Regions from separate parts of the Skermanella mucosa genome, predicted to be linked through region 3. Evidence: predicted binding sites of a transcription regulator. Region 3 holds the regulator's gene; each other region holds the start of a gene.
What was found. Region 3 encodes LexA, which represses DNA repair genes until DNA is damaged. Its sites were predicted from a motif close to ATGTTCTANTTTGGTTC; they were not measured.

Region 1: recA (recombinase RecA) is a predicted target of LexA. The motif match lies at 2,474-2,490, and genes of this name have one in related genera.
Region 2: JL100_RS23230 (S24 family peptidase) is a predicted target of LexA. The motif match lies at 4,460-4,476, and genes of this name have one in related genera.

Annotation. Positions count from the first base shown of each region.
Region 1 is NZ_CP086106.1:5,240,421-5,246,219, reverse strand. Features, by position in the region: gene JL100_RS24290 (hybrid sensor histidine kinase/response regulator) at 1-2,369, shown strand, start outside; gene recA (recombinase RecA) at 2,542-3,618, shown strand; gene alaS (alanine--tRNA ligase) at 3,841-5,799, shown strand, end outside.
Region 2 is NZ_CP086106.1:4,992,183-4,997,981, reverse strand. Features, by position in the region: gene JL100_RS23260 (DMT family transporter) at 1-166, opposite strand, end outside; gene JL100_RS23255 (N-formylglutamate amidohydrolase) at 334-1,155, shown strand; gene JL100_RS23250 (carboxylate-amine ligase) at 1,161-2,315, shown strand; gene JL100_RS23245 (DUF1244 domain-containing protein) at 2,458-2,769, shown strand; gene JL100_RS23240 (DUF2312 domain-containing protein) at 3,040-3,327, shown strand; gene JL100_RS23235 (hypothetical protein) at 3,300-3,665, opposite strand; gene JL100_RS23230 (S24 family peptidase) at 3,750-4,382, opposite strand; gene JL100_RS23225 (hypothetical protein) at 4,644-4,979, shown strand; gene JL100_RS23220 (hypothetical protein) at 4,976-5,425, shown strand; gene JL100_RS23215 (hypothetical protein) at 5,460-5,799, shown strand, end outside.
Region 3 is NZ_CP086106.1:2,705,258-2,711,056, reverse strand. Features, by position in the region: gene gyrA (DNA gyrase subunit A) at 1-890, shown strand, start outside; gene coaD (pantetheine-phosphate adenylyltransferase) at 963-1,502, shown strand; tRNA gene JL100_RS12325 (tRNA-Lys) at 1,584-1,659, shown strand; gene JL100_RS36525 (hypothetical protein) at 1,700-1,990, opposite strand; partial or broken gene JL100_RS36810 (class I SAM-dependent methyltransferase) at 2,030-2,329, opposite strand; gene lexA (transcriptional repressor LexA) at 2,433-3,152, opposite strand; gene JL100_RS12310 (molybdopterin molybdotransferase MoeA) at 3,284-4,498, opposite strand; gene moaC (cyclic pyranopterin monophosphate synthase MoaC) at 4,495-4,977, opposite strand; gene trpC (indole-3-glycerol phosphate synthase TrpC) at 4,974-5,777, opposite strand; gene trpD (anthranilate phosphoribosyltransferase) at 5,774-5,799, opposite strand, start outside.

The DNA of each region.
Region 1 (5,799 bases), 2.5 Mb from region 3:
CGTCGGGCCGGGGGCAGGCCGACGTCGAGCGGGCGATGCTGGCCAGCGCCTTCCAGGCCGGTGCCGTGGGGCGCATGATCTCCGGCCGTGACGGCCGCGTCGTGCAGGTCAACGCCGCCTTCCGCCATCTGGCCGGCGCGGCCGGCAAGGACCCGCTCGAATCGCTCCGGCTCCGTTTCGATCAGGCTCCGGACATGGCCTCCCGCTTCCGCGGGCTGGTCGAGGCGGCGCTGCGCGGCGACGGGGCCTCCGCCGAATTGTCCCTCGGGCCGGGCCGCTCCTGGCTCCTGGTCCGGGTGATGCCGCTGGCCGATGCGGACCCGGCCGGGGTCGGCCCCGGCTCTGGGGAGAAGCTGGTCAAGTGGGTGGTGGAGGACATCACCGAACGCAAGCGGGCCGAACAGCAGTTGCGTGACGAACAGGCGAACCTGTCCGATTTCATGGGCAGTGCGCCGATCGGCTTCTATTCGGTCGACCAGGACGGCCGCTTCCTGTACGCCAACGCCACCCTGGCCGAATGGCTCGGCTGCACGCCGGCCGACCTGGTCGGCGGTTCGGTCAGGCTGCACGATGTCCTGGCCGAACCGCCGCCAAGCCCGTCGGCGGCCCACAGCCCGTTCGCCGGTGCCGAGAGCGGCGGCGACGTGACCATGAAGGGTCTCGGGGGGCGGCGGTTCCAGGCCTCGGTCGTCCAGACCGTGGTGGCGTCGGGCGATGGCCGGTCGCTGCGGACCCGCTCCGTGGTGCGGGACCTGACGCCCGAGCGGGAATGGCGCGAGGCGCTGCACCTTTCGGAACAGCGCTTCCAGAGCTTCTTCGAGGAGGCGCCGATCGGCATCGCCCTGATCGACGAGGGCGGCAGGCTGGCGGAATGCAACCAGGCTTTCCTGACCATGGTCGGCCGTCCGCTGCGCAGCATCATGGGATGCCCCCTGGCCGAACTGTTCAGCGCGGGCGAGCGGTCCACGGTGGTCGCCCGCCTGGAGCAGATCAAGTCCGGTTCCGATATGATCGCTCCTTTCGAGGTGAACCTGCGCGCCCTGGGCCGGGACAAGAAGATGGCGCAGCTCTATGCCCGCCGGATGGCCGGCGGGTCGGGCAATGGATCGGCCAATGGATCAGGGAGCGGGGATGCCGGGGCGGGTTCCGGCTCCGGAATGATCCTGCACTTCATCGACCTGACCGAGCAGAAGAGCCTGGAGGCGCAGTTCGCCCAGAGCCAGAAGATGCAGGCGATCGGCCAGCTCGCGGGCGGCGTGGCCCACGACTTCAACAACCTCCTGACGGCGATGATCGGCTTCTGCGACCTGCTGCTGCTCCGGCACAAGCCGGGCGACCAGTCGTTCAGCGACATCATGCAGATCAAGCAGAACGCCAACAGGGCGGCCAACCTGGTGCGCCAGCTGCTGGCCTTCTCGCGCCAGCAGACGCTGCAGCCGCGCGTGCTCAATATCACCGACGTGCTGGCCGAGCTGTCGAACCTGCTGCGCCGGCTGATCGGCGAGAACATCGAGCTGAAGATGACCCATGGCCGCGACCTGGGCCTGATCAAGGTCGACCAGGGCCAGCTCGAACAGGTCATCATCAATCTCGCCGTCAACGCCCGCGACGCCATGTCGGGTGGCGGACGGCTGACCATACAGACCAGCAACGTCTCGACCGACGGCCCGACCCGCCGCGAGCACGAGGAGATGCCTCCCGGCGAGTATGTCGCGATCGAGGTGTCGGACACCGGTATCGGGATTCCCAAGGAAAACCTCGCCCGCATCTTCGAGCCGTTCTTCTCCACCAAGGAGGTCGGTTCCGGCACCGGCCTCGGCCTGTCCACCGTGTACGGCATCGTGCGCCAGACCGGCGGCTTCATCTTCGTCGACAGCGCCCCGGGGGAGGGCGCCAAGTTCACCATATACCTGCCGCGCCACCAGTCGGCCAAGGCCGCCGGCGCCACGGCCGAAGCCGAGAGCGAGGCCCGGGAGCGGTCGGCCGGGGACTTGACCGGGACCGGGACCATCCTGCTGGTCGAGGACGAGGACGCCGTGCGCGTGTTCAGCGCCCGGGCGCTCCGCAACAAGGGTTATCAGGTGCTCGAGGCCCGCAGCGGCGAAGCGGCGCTCAGCCTGCTGAACTCCGAGTCGAACCGTGTCGACCTGCTGGTCAGCGACGTGGTGATGCCCCACATGGACGGACCCACCCTGATCCGGCACGTCCGCGACAAACGGCCGGAGATGAAGGTGATCTTCATCTCCGGCTATACCGAGGACAAGTTCCGCGACCAGATCGACGCCGGCGAGCATATCCATTTCCTGCCCAAGCCGTTCAGCCTCAAGCAGCTCGCCGGCAAGGTGAAGGAGGTCCTGCGCGACGGGTGACGCGGGCCGCGGCGGTCTCCACATAACGGGTTCCTCCGTACGGCTGCGGAACGGGGGACAGGTGGTTTGTTCCCTCTATGTTCCGATTGCCCCTTGGCAGAAGAGAACGAAAAGAGTACATTCTCTTCACGTTGCACTCCTGCCGACCGTATGAGAGAAGAGGGGCCCCAGCATGTCGTCCGCACCCTTGCGTTTGGTTGAAAGTCCCATGGATAAGCAAAAGGCACTAGACGCGGCCCTCGGTCAGATCGAACGCGCGTTCGGCAAGGGCTCCATCATGAAGCTCGGTGCCCGCGAAGTTCCGACGGAGGCCGAGGTCGTCTCGACCGGTTCGCTCGGCCTCGACATCGCGCTCGGCATCGGCGGCCTGCCGCGCGGCCGCATCGTCGAGATCTACGGCCCGGAAAGCTCGGGCAAGACGACCCTGGCGCTCCATGCCATCGCCCAGGCCCAGAAGAACGGCGGCACCTGCGCCTTCGTCGATGCCGAGCACGCACTCGATCCCGGCTATGCCCGCAAGCTGGGCGTCGACGTGGACGAGCTCCTGATCTCGCAGCCCGACGCCGGCGAGCAGGCGCTCGAGATCACCGACACGCTGGTTCGCTCGGGTGCCATCGACGTGCTGGTGGTCGACAGCGTCGCGGCCCTGGTGCCCCGTGCCGAGCTGGAAGGCGAGATGGGCGACAGCCACGTCGGCCTGCACGCCCGGCTGATGAGCCAGGCGCTCCGCAAGCTGACCGGCTCGATCTCCAAGTCGCACACCACCGTCATCTTCATCAACCAGATCCGGTTGAAGATCGGCGTCATGTTCGGCAACCCGGAAACCACGACCGGCGGCAACGCGCTGAAGTTCTACGCCTCGGTCCGCCTCGACATCCGCCGCATCGGTGCGATCAAGGACCGGGAGAACGTGGTCGGCAACCAGACCCGCGTGAAGGTGGTCAAGAACAAGATGGCCCCGCCGTTCCGGGTGGTCGAGTTCGACATCATGTACGGCGAGGGCGTGTCCAAGGTGGGCGAGCTGCTCGACCTCGGCGTCCAGGCCAACGTGGTCGAGAAGTCGGGTTCCTGGTTCAGCTACGAGGGCCAGCGCATCGGCCAGGGCCGCGAGAACGCCAAGAACTTCCTGCGCCAGAACACCGAGGTGGCCGACTCCATCGAGGCCAAGATCCGCGCCAACGCCGGCCTGGTGGCCAACGCCATGATGGGAACGCCGGAAGCCGACGGCGAGGCCAGCAGCCCGGACTGATCGGTCCGCCGTCATATCCTGCACCGGAAAAGCCGCGCGGACCTTCGGGACCGCGCGGCTTTTCCGTTTGGGCATTGCCCGGGGCTTCCCCCGGGGCTTCCGCAGCATCGGTGGACATCGGCCCCGCCGGCACGGTACAAGCAGGGGAAACCCGTGTCGGCCGAAACCTTTGAACAGAAGACGGGCCGCACCATACCTGCGTCCTGGGAACCGAGCGCCATCATGCAGACCGCCAACGACATCCGCGCCACCTTCCTGAACTATTTCGCCAGCCAAGGGCACCAGATCGTGGACTCCAGCCCGCTGGTGCCGCGCAACGACCCGACGCTGATGTTCACCAACGCCGGCATGGTGCAGTTCAAGAACGTCTTCACCGGGGCCGAGGCGCGCCCCTATTCCCGGGCGACCACCAGCCAGAAATGCGTGCGCGCGGGCGGCAAGCACAACGACCTGGACAATGTCGGCTACACCGCCCGGCACCATACCTTTTTCGAGATGCTCGGCAATTTCTCGTTCGGCGACTACTTCAAGGATGGCGCCATCGAGCATGCCTGGAACCTGATCACGAAGGAGTACGGGCTTCCGGCGGACAAGCTGCTGGTCACCGTCCACTCCTCCGACGAAGAGGCGGCCGCCCTGTGGCGGAAGATCGCCGGCCTGGACGACGGCAGGATCATCCGCATTCCGACCGACGACAATTTCTGGCGCATGGGCGACACCGGCCCGTGCGGCCCCTGCTCCGAGATCTTCTATGACCACGGCCCGGCGGTGGCCGGCGGCCCGCCGGGCAGCGCCGACCAGGACGGCGACCGTTTCATCGAGATCTGGAACCTCGTGTTCATGCAGTACGAGCAGGTGACGCCCGACCGTCGGATCGACCTGCCCAAGCCCTCGATCGACACCGGCATGGGCCTGGAGCGGCTGGCGGCGGTGCTCCAGGGCAAGCACGACAATTACGACATCGACCTGCTGCGCACGCTGATCCTGGCCTCGGCCGACGCCACCAAGGTCGCGGCCGACGGCCCGCACGCGGTCTCCCACCGGGTCATCGCCGACCATCTGCGCTCGACCTCGTTCCTGATCGCCGACGGCGTCCTGCCGTCCAACGAGGGGCGCGGCTACGTCCTGCGCCGGATCATGCGCCGCGCCATGCGGCACGCGCACATCATCGGCTGCAAGGAGCCCCTGATGTACCGGCTGGTCCCGGCGCTGGTCCAGCTGATGGGCACGCATTATCCGGAACTGGTGCGGGCGCAGCCGCTGATCACCGAGACCCTGAAGCTGGAGGAGACCCGGTTCAAGCAGACGCTGGAGCGCGGCCTCCGCCTGCTGGACGAGGAGACCGCCGGCATTCCCGAAGGCGGATCGCTGCCCGGCGAGGTCGCGTTCAAGCTCTACGACACCTTCGGCTTCCCGGTCGACCTGACCCAGGACGTGCTGCGCGGCCGCAACCGCACGGTGGACATCGACGGCTTCAACCAGGCCATGGGCCGGCAGAAGGCGGAAGCGCGCAAGGCCTGGGCCGGTTCCGGCGAGGCCGCGACCGAGACCCTGTGGTTCGAGCTGCGCGACGAGCTGGGCGCCACCGAGTTCCTGGGCTACGACACCGAGGTGGCCGAGGGCAAGGTGCTGGCCCTGATCGTCGACGGCAAGCGGGTTGAGAAGGCCGAGGCCGGGGCCGACGTCCAGGTGATCGTCAACCAGACCCCCTTCTACGGCGAGTCTGGCGGCCAGGTCGGCGACAGCGGCGTGATGTTCACGGCCGACGGCGCCGAGGTGCCGGTCTACGACACGCAGAAGAAGCTGGGCGCGCTGTGGGTCCATCAGGCCAAGGTCGCCAAGGGCGCGGTCTCGGTCGGCGACGTGGTCGAGCTGCGGGTCGATACCGCCCGGCGCGCCGCGATCCGGGCGAACCATTCCGCGACCCACCTGCTGCACGAGGCGTTGCGCCGCCGGCTGGGCGAGCACGTCACCCAGAAGGGCTCGCTGGTGGCGCCGGAACGCCTGCGCTTCGACATCAGCCAGCCGGTGGGATTGACCGCCGAGGACATCGCCGTGGTCGAGGCGGAGGTCAACCGGCGGGTCCTGGGCAACAGCGACGTGGTGACGCGCTTGATGAGCCCGCAGGAAGCGGTCGAGCTGGGTGCCATGGCTCTGTTCGGCGAGAAGTACGGCGACGAG
Region 2 (5,799 bases), 2.3 Mb from region 3:
TCAGCCGGACGAAGATCGGCGACAGCGCGATGCCGAGCGCGCCCACCAGCAGGGCGATAAGGGCGATCCGCGCTGCGCGGTCGGCCGCTATGGCCGCGGGGGACAGACCCGGGGCGATGGTCTTGGTCGAGGGGACCGGAGGGGTGGCCGGAGGGACGCTGGGCATCGGGAAGGTTCCGAAGGAGACGGGGCCGGGAAAGGGACGCGCGGGATGTGCATGGACACCCGGCGGGGGTGCCGTGGCAAGGGAGGATTTCGTCAGGGCGGCCATGCTCCCGGATTTCAGTGTCGCGGGGCATTTCGCCGCGCGGCGATTCGGGTATAGTGCGGGTCATGTCTGCTTCCTCCACGGCTCCCAAGCCCTCGGCGATGCCGCCGCTGCTCGGTCCCGGCGATCCGCCGCCGGTGACGGTCCTGAACCGCGAAGGCCGCGCGCCGGTCCTGCTGCTGTGCGACCACGCCTCCAACGCCATGCCCGCGTCGCTGGGGACGCTGGGGCTGGACGACGCGGCGCTGTCCCGGCACATCGCCTACGACATCGGTGCCGCCGACGTGACCCGGGCGCTGGTGGAGCGCTGGGACGCGGCGGCCGTGCTGTCCGGCTATTCCCGCCTGATCATCGATCTCAACCGCGACCTGGACGATCCGACGTCGATTCCGGTGATCAGCGACGGCGTGGTGGTGCCGGGCAACCGGGCGCTGGACCCGGCGGAGGCGGCGCAGCGGGTGGACGGGCTGTTCTGGCCGTACCACTCGACCGCGGCCGCCGAGATCGACCGGCTGCGCGGGCGCGGGCAGGTTCCGGCGGTCGTGTCGATCCACAGCTTCACCCCCGTGATGAACGGTATCGAGCGGCCCTGGCATATCGGCATCCTGTGGGACCGCGATCCCCGCATGCCGGTGCCGGTGATGGAACGGCTCCGGGCCGACGCCCGCCTGGTGGTCGGCGACAACGAGCCCTATACCGGCAAGGGCACGGAGGGATCGACCATCGACCGTCATGCGGTGGTGCCGGGGCTGCCCCATCTGCTGGTGGAGATCCGCCAGGACCTGATCGACACCCGCCATGGTGCCGCCGAATGGGCCGGCATCCTGGGCGAGGCCCTGGACGAGGTCCTGGCCGACCCTACCTTGTATCGCATCCAGCATTTCTGAGGATCATGGCTGCACCGGCCCCCAGCTTCACGCTCGGCATCGAAGAGGAATACCTGCTGGTAGACCGGCAGACCCGCGATATCGTGCCCGACCCGCCCGAGGACATGCTGGAGGCCTGCGCCGCCGTGGCGCCCGAGCAGGTCCATCCCGAGTTCCTGCGCTGCCAGATCGAGATCGGCACCCGCGTCTGCGCCGACCTGTCGGAGGCACGGACCGAACTGGCCCGGCTGCGCCGTTCGGTCGCCGGCGTGGCGGACCGCTACGGGCTGGCGCCTATCGCGGCCTCCACCCACCCGTTCGCGGTGTGGCTGCCGCAGAAGCACACCAACCGCGACCGCTACAACATGCTGGCCCGCGACATCGGGGCGCCGGCGCGACGGCTGATGATCTGCGGCATGCATGTCCATGTCGGGATCGAGGACGAGAACCTGCGCATCGACCTGATGAACCAGGTGCGCTACTTCCTGCCCCACCTGCTGGCGCTGTCCACCTCCTCGCCGTTCTGGCAGGGGCAGGACAGCGGGCTGAAGAGCTATCGGCTGGCGGTCTGGAACGAGCTGCCCCGCACGGGCATGCCGGAGGAGTACCAGAGCTTCGGCGAGTTCCAGCAGCAGGTCGGCGCCCTGGTCGATGCCGGGGTGATCGAGGACGCGACCAAGCTGTGGTGGGACATCCGCCCATCGGGCCGGTTCCCGACGCTGGAGATGCGGATCAGCGACATCTGCACCCGGCTGGACGACACGCTGACCGTCGCCGCCTTCTATGTCTGCCTGCTGCGCATGCTGTGGCGGCTGCGGCGCGGCAACGTCGCGTGGCGGCGCTACCGCAACCTGCTGCTGGAGGAGAATCGTTGGCGGGCGCAGCGCTACGGCTTCGACGCCGGCCTGATCGATTTCGGCCGAGGCGGCATCGTCCCCTATGGCGAGCTGCTGGAGGAGCTGATCGGCCTGCTGCGCGAGGACGCCGAGGCGCTGGGCTGCGTCGAGGCGATCGAGAACGCCCGGGGCATCGTGGCCCGGGGCACCAGCGCCCACCGGCAAGTCGCCGTCTACCAGGAGGCGCTGGCGGCCGGCGCCTCGGCGGAGGACGCGCTGAAGCTGGTGGTGGACTGGCTGATCGGCGAGACCCTGCACGGGCTGGAGCCGGCGGCGGCGGGCTGAGGGCGGCGGGCGCATCGGCGCGTTCCGCACGGTCCGTTCGGCACCGCTCCTCCCGACGAAGCGGTTGCGCCCGGCGGCGGGCGATGCCATGTCAAGCCGACGGCTTTCGCTTGGACGGGAGCGCTTTGGGGAGTGGACGACGATGACCGAACTGGACGAACGCACGCGCACCGAGCTTGAGGCCGCGGCCTTCCGGCAATTGGTCGAGCACCTGCGCAACCGCACCGACGTGCAGAACATCGACATGATGAACCTGGCGGGGTTCTGCCGGAACTGCCTGTCGAAATGGTACCGGGCCGCCGCCGAGGGCAAGGGGATGGAGATGAGCTACGACGAGGCGCGGGAGATCATCTACGGCATGCCCTATGAGGAGTGGAAGAGCAAGCACCAGTCCGAGGCATCGGCCGAGAAGCAGCAGGCCTTCGCGGCGGCGCAGGCCCGTTCGGACCACTGAGGGGCGGCGGCCCGGCCGGGCCGCGGGACAGGGCTTTTGACCGGTATTCCGTAGGTCGGCCTCGGCCGAAGGCCGACGCCGACGGAGGGAGCCGGGGCGTCGATGCAGGGCGTTGGAGTTCGCCCTGGCGGGCGAAGTCCGACCTACGGCATTCTCCCCCAGAAGGGGGTGGGGGACAAGATTCTCTGGGCGGGGCGTCGGCGGGGGTGCCCTTGGCCGTCGGATTGGCTATGGTGCCTCCGACAGGTCGTTTCTGGTGACGAGGAATTCATGACGGACACTTCAGTTGCGGCGCGGGCCGATGCCGGGCCGGCGAACGATGTCGGCGGTATCGCCGCCGATCGCCTGCGCTCGTTCGTGGAGCGCATCGAGCGACTCGAGGAAGAGAAGAAGGGCATCTCGGACGACATCAAGGATGTCTATCTCGAGGCCAAGGGCACCGGCTTCGACGTGAAGATCATCCGGACGATCATCCGGCTTCGCAAGAAGGCCAAGGAGGAGCGTCAGGAGGAAGAAGAGTTGATCGAGCTTTACAAGATGGCGCTCGGCATGGAGTGAGCCGACGCCATGCGGGCCACCGCGCTCGCCCGGTGAAGCGCCAGGTCGGCGACGAGGCGGGCGAGCCATGGATCGGTCCGGGGATCGTTTTGAGGATCGGCTCGCGTAATGCTGCGCCCGAAGGCCGCCCGGCGGCGGGCGATGCCGAGTCGGGCATCGGCGGCGAGGCGGGAGGCCAAGCGCCCGGCCGCCGCGATCCGCCCGGCGTCACGAGGGGCGCGGCCGCCCAAAAGTGCCGCCGACAGGGCCGCACGCGGCGGCGGGCCGGAAAAATCCAGATACAGGTCGGCCAGAAGAGTCGCCGGATCGGCGGCGTTGGGGTGCGAATCGTCCATCATGGGGCGATATGACCACAAACCCACCCCACTGTCAAAGGAATTTATTCCAATCCTAAGCCGCCGCCCTGGCCGTCTCCCGGCGGCCTACTGGCTGGCCCAGACGATCCGCGCCATCCAGGTGATCTCGGTCGGGCTGAGCGTGCGCAGCGGGTGGGCCGGGTTGATCGACTGGAGCTCGATCCGGTTGGCGGTCGAGCGCAGCAGCTGCTTGGCCATCACCTCGCCGCCGGTGGTCTTGACCACCACCCGGTCGCCGCGCCGCAGGCTGGCCGAGGGCGAGACGATGATGATGTCGCCGTCCCGGTAGACCGGCTCCATGCTGTCGCCGGTGATCTCCAGCGCATAGGCCTGGGGATCGCCGACATGCGGGAACTGCAACTCGTCCCAGCCGCTGCCGACGGGATAGCCCGCGTCGTCGAAGAAGCCCTGGGCGCCCGCCTGGGCATAGCCGATCACCGGGATGCGCTGGGTGGCGCCCGTGATCTGCTCGTTGTCGACCAGGCTGACGAAGTCGCTGAACGAGCTGGCGGTCGCCTCCAGCACCTTCGAGATGCTCTCGGTCGACGGCCAGCGCAGCTTCCCCTCGGTCGTGGTCCGCTTGCTCTTGTTGAAGGTCGTCGGGTCCAGCCCGGCCCGCCGCGCGAGGCCGGAGGCCGACAGCCCGTTCTGGGCTGCGAGGCGATCGATCGCCTGCCATATGTCTGCGTGTTTAAGCATGGGAACAATTTCACATATTCTGGTCCTCATGTCCCTAGGAACGTTTTCACAAAGAGCTTGACGTAGGAATTAAAGCGGAACATAAGGGGAACATCAAGGGGGTTCTTCCCGCCGGAAGACACCCTTTCCCGAAATCCCGTCCGCCCAGGAGGTGCCGCCTTGTCCGGCCACCCGTCCCCGTCATCCCGTCGGCACAATCCGCCTTCCCCCGCCGGAAACCCCGGCTCTCCGCGCCCGGTCCCGCTCTCCGACGATTGCGGAGTGCCGTTCGACAGCGCCGAGGAGGCCTGGTTCTGGTTCATCCAGGCGCAGGAGGCCCGCGCGTCCGGAGCCCGCATCGTCGCCGGCCGCGGCATGGTGCCGCGCCCCTGCGAGCCGCTCGACATGCTCCGCGTGGTCGACCGGCTGTACCGCCAGCGCAAGCTGATCCGCGACCACCTGCATGTGCTGGTCCATTACGGCCGCCGCCTGATGGCGCCCGACCCCGACCGCCGGCTGGAAGTGCGGGCGTCCGGCCTGTGGCGGGAGGCGCTGGACTTCCTGGACCCGATCCTGCGCGAGAAGGGCATCGTCGCCGATGCCCGGCTCGCGGGATGAGCGGCACCGTGTCGCCCGCCGCCCCGCCCCGCGCCGAGCCGCGGGCCTGGGTGGTGTTCTGCGGCGATGCCGACCTGTGGTGGCTGCGGCTGCTGCGGCCCGGCTTCCGCCACTGCTTCGTGGCGCTGAACGACGGCACCCACTGGATCACCGTGGACCCGCTGTCGCCGCATCTGGAGATCGCGGTCCAGCCGGTCGCCGCCGGCTTCGACCTGGTCGGCTGGTTCGCCGAGCGCGGGCACGCCGTGGTGGCGGCCCCGGTCCGGCGCGACCTGGACCGTCCGGCGCCCTGGGGGCCGTTCACCTGCGTCGAGGCGGCCAAGCGGGTGCTGGGGCTGCACGACCGCTGGGTGGTGACGCCCTGGCAGCTCTATCGGCGGCTGCTGGACCCGGCGGCGCCGGTGCCGTGCGGGGCCGCGGGTGCCGGTTCGCCGGCCTTTTCCTGAACAATCCATTCGAAATCCGAAGGAGCCTGTCCCCATGGCCAAGATGTTCTCACCTCCCAAGGCGCCGGTGGTCGTGACCCCGGCGACCATGGCACCGGCGGAAACCGTCAGCCCGGTGCTGACCGTGCCGGCCCCGACGCCTGTCCCGGTCCCGGCTCCCGTGGTTTCCAAGCCCGACCCCGTGCCGGCCAAGCCGATCGAGGAGCCGGCCGCCAAGCCGGCGGTGGTCGAGGCCGTGACGCCCGCGCCGACCACGCCCGCGCCGACGACGTCCACGGCCACCCAGGAGCGGGCCGATGCGCTGGCCGCCGCTGAGAAGGCGCTGGCCCGGCGCGACCGCAGCCTGACCGGCACGGTGCTGACTTCGTGGCGCG
Region 3 (5,799 bases):
TGCCGCTGGTCGACGGCGAGACGATCTCCACCGTCATGCCCATGCCGGAGGACGAGGCGACCTGGGGCGACCTGTGCGTCTTCTTCGCCACCAGCAAGGGCAACGTCCGCCGCAACAAGCTGTCGGACTTCACCAACATCCGGGCCAACGGCCTGATCGCCATGAAGCTGGAAGAGGAAGGCGAGCGGCTGATCGCGGTGCGGACCGGCACGGTCGACCAGGACGTTCTGCTGGCGACGCGCGGCGGCAAGTGCATCCGCTTCCAGGTCGACGACATCCGGATCTTCAGCGGCCGCACCTCCACGGGCGTCCGCGGCATCCGGCTGGCCGACGGCGACGAGGTGATCGGCATGTCGATGCTGAACCATGTCGACGCCGACGCCGACGAACGCGCCGCCTACCTGCGCCAGGCCAACGCCGAGCGCCGGGCGGCCGGGGAAGAGGCGTCGAGCGACGAGGCGCCCGATCCCGACGCCGAGGTTTCGACCAATATCGCCCTGTCGCCCGAGCGCTATGAGGCGATGCGGCGCAAGGAGGAGTTCATCCTGACCGTCTCCGAGCGCGGATTCGGCAAACGGACCTCCTCCTACGAGTACAGAGTCACCGGTCGGGGCGGCCAGGGCATCTGGAACATCGAGATGAACGAGCGCAATGGCCCGGTCGTCGCGGCTTTCCCCGTCACGGATGATCATCAAGTCATGTTGGTGACGGATGGCGGGCAGATGATCCGAATGCCGATTCACGATGTCCGGATCGCGGGCCGCAAGACCCAGGGCGTCACCCTGTTCCGGGTGGCGCAGGGCGAGCGGGTCGTCTCGGTAGCTTGGCTGACCGAGGAAGCGGAAGCGGAGACCGCTGTTAGCGGGGGCGACGATGCGTCGCCCGAGTAACTGGCGGAGCAATGACGGGTGCAGGGTGCGGCAGGTTCAAGGCCGCCCCGAGGTTAGGGGAAGAAGCGGCAGATGAGCAAACGGATCGGCGTCTATCCCGGGACATTCGACCCGGTCACCAACGGCCACATGGACATCATCCAGCGCGCTTCCCGCGTGATGGACCACCTGATCGTCGGCGTCGCCCGCAACGCCGGAAAAGGCCCTCTTTTCTCCACCGAGGAACGGGTCGCGATGGTCGAGGAAGACATCGCGGCCCTGAAACCGAACGGCACCAAGATCGAGGTGAAGCCGTTCGACAGCCTGCTGATGCACTTCGCCGTGGACATGAACGCTTCGGTGATCATCCGGGGCCTGCGGGCGGTATCGGACTTCGAATACGAGTTCCAGATGGCCGGCATGAACGCCCGCTTGAACCCAAAGGTGGAGACCGTCTTCCTGATGGCGTCCGACCGCCATCAATTCATCTCCTCGCGCTTCGTCAAGGAGATCGGCAGGCTGGGCGGCGACATCACGCATTTCGTCTCGCCCAGGGTCGCCGAACGGCTCACCGCGCGGTTCGCGCTTGACGCAGGCGACCTGACCAAGCGCGTTCAGACCCTCAAGGTCTGACGGGGGAACCGGGGGGCTGGATCAGGGTAAATGCAGGTTGACCGGAAGGGTCCCGGCCCCTATGTTCCGCCCCGACCCTGAGAGCGCGTAGCTCAGCTGGTAGAGCAACTGACTTTTAATCAGTAGGTCCTGGGTTCGAGCCCCAGCGCGCTCACCAAAAAAGCCCCCGGAAACCAACGGTTTCCGGGGGCTTTTTGTCAACCCGCATCAAGCTGCTGCAGCAGAGTTTCGGGCGGTATCGGCCAGTTGGTAAAACAGCGCAGCACCGATCCGTCAAGGACCCGCTCCAGCGACATGTTGCTGACCAATCCGCTTATGACGATGCAATGCTGGTACGTCCGGACCATGTGGCGCGCGCAAAGGTACATCTTGGCCCGTGATGCCGCGAAAGGGCGGATATGGCGGCCTTCCGGCGACAGGCAAAATTCCGCCATGGCCGTGGGAACGCCCGGCCACTCCGGATCGAAGCAGTCATCAAGGACGATCACTCCTTGGCCTGTGAGCAGGGGAGCGAAGTTGTTCAGGTCGTTCAGGACTGAGGGGTGGTCATGGACAGCGTCAAGGTGGAGGAGACGGAGGCTGCCCCGCTTGACCATACCAGGGGGCTCTTTCCGCTGCCGGAGGTCACCGGCGACGCAGACAAGCCTTTTCCCGAGTTCAGGACAGCACCGAAGAATATTCGCTTCGGCCTCGGCCCGTGGAGTCTCCTGGAAGGCATCGAAGCAGAAAACGGTCCCGTCGGCGCGCGCCAGCAATCCAAGCGCGATCGCCGACTTGCCTTTGTAGATCCCAAGCTCGCAGGCGTCGCCTCGCCCAGAGGGGCGCATCGCAGACCAGATTTCAGCCTATAGGTAAACGAAAAAGGGCGGACCGGGCAGCCTCGCAAGGCTTCCCGGTCCGCCCCTCGTGGCAACGGCCTGCCGACCTGCTTCAGTAGCGACGCAGCAGACCCACCAGGCGGCCCTGGACGCGCACCCGGTCGGCACCGAAGATGCGGGTCTCGAAGGCGGGGTTGGCCGGCTCAAGCGCCACCGTCTGGCCCTTGCGCCGGAGGCGCTTCAGGGTCACCTCGTGCTCGTCGATCAGCGCCACCACGATCGTGCCGCTGTCGGCCATCTCGCAACGGTTGATGATGACGGTGTCGCCATCCAGGATGCCGGCCTCGACCATGCTGTCGCCGGCGACTTCCAGAGCGTAATGGTCGCCGGGCGGCAGCATGGTCGCCGGCACGTTGATCATGGCGCTGTTGTCGCGCAGGGCCTCGATCGGCGTACCGGCGGCGATCCGCCCGTACAGAGGAAGCTGGATGGCCTCGGCATCGTTGCTGGCCTCGCGCCCGGCCAGGGCACCGGTGAAGTCGCCCTTGATGACGTTGGGCTGGAACTTTGGGCGTTCGGGCGTGCGCTGCTGCTGGCGAGCAGAGCCCGCTTCAGCCCCTTCCGGCAGCCGGAGAACTTCGAGCGCGCGGGCGCGGTGGGGCAGGCGGCGTATGAACCCGCGTTCCTCCAACCCCGTGATCAGCCGGTGGATACCCGACTTCGACTTGAGACCCAGGGCATCCTTCATCTCGTCGAACGAGGGCGAAACCCCGCCTTCGCCCAGCCGGTCGTTGATGAAGAGCAGAAGCTCGTATTGTTTACGTGTCAGCATCTACGCCCCCTGCGCGCGGGACCAACCGGTCCGGAACAAAACAAAAACATTATTCTATGTTCTAGTTTGGTTCGCGAAAGGCGTCAAGCATTCGCTGAACAATTTTACCCTTGTCCGGCAGGTCCGGTCACCTAAAGACTCAGGATTCCGCCGCCCAGGGAAAGAAATTCTACAGTGTCGCCGGCCGATGCTGCCGGTGCGAAGGGCGGGCGGACCACCAGGCAGTCGGCCCGGGCAAGCACCGTCAGCAAGGAACTATCCTGTGATTCGAAGGGGTTGGCGACCAGTTCGCCGTCCGGGCCGATACTCAGGGATGCCCTCAGATAATCTTCGCGTTGGTCGTTCTGCTTGACCGGGCGGCCAAGCATCGCGGTGCGGCGCGATTCTTCCTCCGCCGGAAGCCCGAGCAGGCGGTGAAGCGCGGGCCGCAGGAACAGGATGGCGCAGACCTGACTCGATACCGGATTGCCGGGCAGGCCGAGCACCGGCACGTCGCCGAGCCGGCCGAACATCAGCGGCTTTCCCGGCCGCATGGCGATCTTGTAAAAATCCAGGTCCATGCCGCGGTCGCCCAGCACGCCCCGCACGAGATCATATTCGCCCGCCGACGCCCCGCCGGAGGTGACCAGGATGTCGGCCCGCTCGGCACCCTTGACGAGCCGGGCCAGCGACTCCGGCGTGTCCAGGGCGACACCCAGGTTGACCGGAATGCCGCCGCACGCCGTGACCAGACCGGCCAGGGCGAAGGCATTCGAGCTGACGATCTGGTCCGGCCCCAGGGGCTCGCCGGGAAGCACGATCTCGTCGCCCGTCGCAAGGATCGCGACGCGGGGGCGACGACGGACGCGGAGCCAGGGCCAGTTCATCGCGGCGGCGAGCCCGATGTCCCGCGCCGTGAGCATGCGTCCAGCCGGTATGCCGACTTCACCCTGCCGGAAATCGATTCCGGCCAGCCGGACATGCCGGTGGCGACCGGCTGGCCGAAGCACCGTGACCGTGGCGCCGTCCGACTCGGTGTCTTCCTGCATGACGACGGCATCAGCCCCCTCGGGCATCGGCGCGCCCGTGAAGATGCGTACCGCCTCTCCTGGACCCACGTTTCCCTTGAAGCCGTTGCCGGCCGGAGCCTCCCCGATGCGGCGGAGCTTCGCGGGGACCTGCGCCACGTCGGCGCAACGCACGGCATAGCCGTCCATCGCTGACATGGAAACCGGCGGCTGGGTCAGCCGGGCGGTCACGTCCTCCGCCGTCACGCGACCGAGCGCCTCCGTCAGGCCGACCAGTTCGGCCGGCAGCGGCGAAAAGGCGGCGAGGACGCGGGACCGTGCTTCGGCGACGGAGATCATCGCGGCGTCCCGTACTCGCCACTCTTGCCACCGGCCTTGTGGGCCAGGCGCACGTCGCCGATGGTCATGGCGCGGTCCACCGCCTTGCACATGTCGTAGACCGTGAGCGCCGCGACCGAGACGGCCGTCAGCGCCTCCATCTCGACGCCGGTGCGGCCCCTCAGCTTGCAGGTCGCCGTGATGTCCACCGCGCTGCGGCCGGGGTCGCAGGTCAGGTCGACCTTGACCGAGGTCAGCGCCAGCGGGTGGCAGAGCGGGATCAGGTCGGGCGTCCGCTTGGCCGCCATGATGCCGGCAAGCCGCGCGACGGACAGCACGTCGCCTTTCTTCAGCCCGCCGGACATGATCAGGGCCAGGGTCTCCGCCTCCATGAAGACTGACCCGGTGGCGGTCGCGGTGCGCTCCGTCTCGTCCTTATCCGAGACGTCGACCATCACGGCGCGCCCCTCGGCATCGAAATGGGTGAAGCCGCCGGTCATGCGGCGGCCCGGCGGGACAGCAGGGTCCGGGTCGCCTCCGTGACATCGGCCTGACGCATCAGGCTCTCGCCGACCAGGAAGCAGCGGGCACCGACCCCGGCCATCCGCTCCAGGTCATCCGGTCCGTAGAGACCGCTCTCGCTGACCAGCAGGCGGTCTGCGGGGACCCGCGCCGCCAACTCTTCCGTAACGGCAAGATCCACCGCCAAGGTCTTGAGATTCCTGTTATTGATGCCGATCAGTTCACACGGAAGATGAAGTGCCCGGTCGAGTTCCTCGCCGTTGTGGACTTCCAGAAGGACATCCATACCGTAGCGCGCCGCAACCTCGGCCAGCTCCCGGGCCGTCGCGTCGTCGAGCGCCGCCATGATCAGCAGGATGCAGTCGGCACCAAGCGCCCGGGCTTCGACCACTTGATAAGGATCGAGCATGAAGTCCTTGCGAAGACAAGGCAATCCGCAAGCGGCGCGGGCCTCAACCAGGAACGAGTCCTGGCCCTGGAAGTACGGGACATCGGTCAGGACGGACAGGCATGCCGCCCCACCGGCCTGATAGGCACGCGCCAATTCGGCTGGGTTGAAATCCTGCCGAATCAATCCTTTGCTGGGCGATGCTCGCTTGATCTCTGCGATCAAGCCATAGTCGCCCGCAGCCATTTTCCGCCGCAGGGAGGATGTGAACCCCCGCGGCGGGTCGGCCTTCAAGGCCGCGCGGTCCATCTCGGCGAAGCTGTGCTCCGCGCGCCTCGCCGCGACATGGGCGCGCTTGTCGGCACAGATGCGGGTCAATACGTCGCTCATGCCGAGCCTCCGCTGTTGGTGA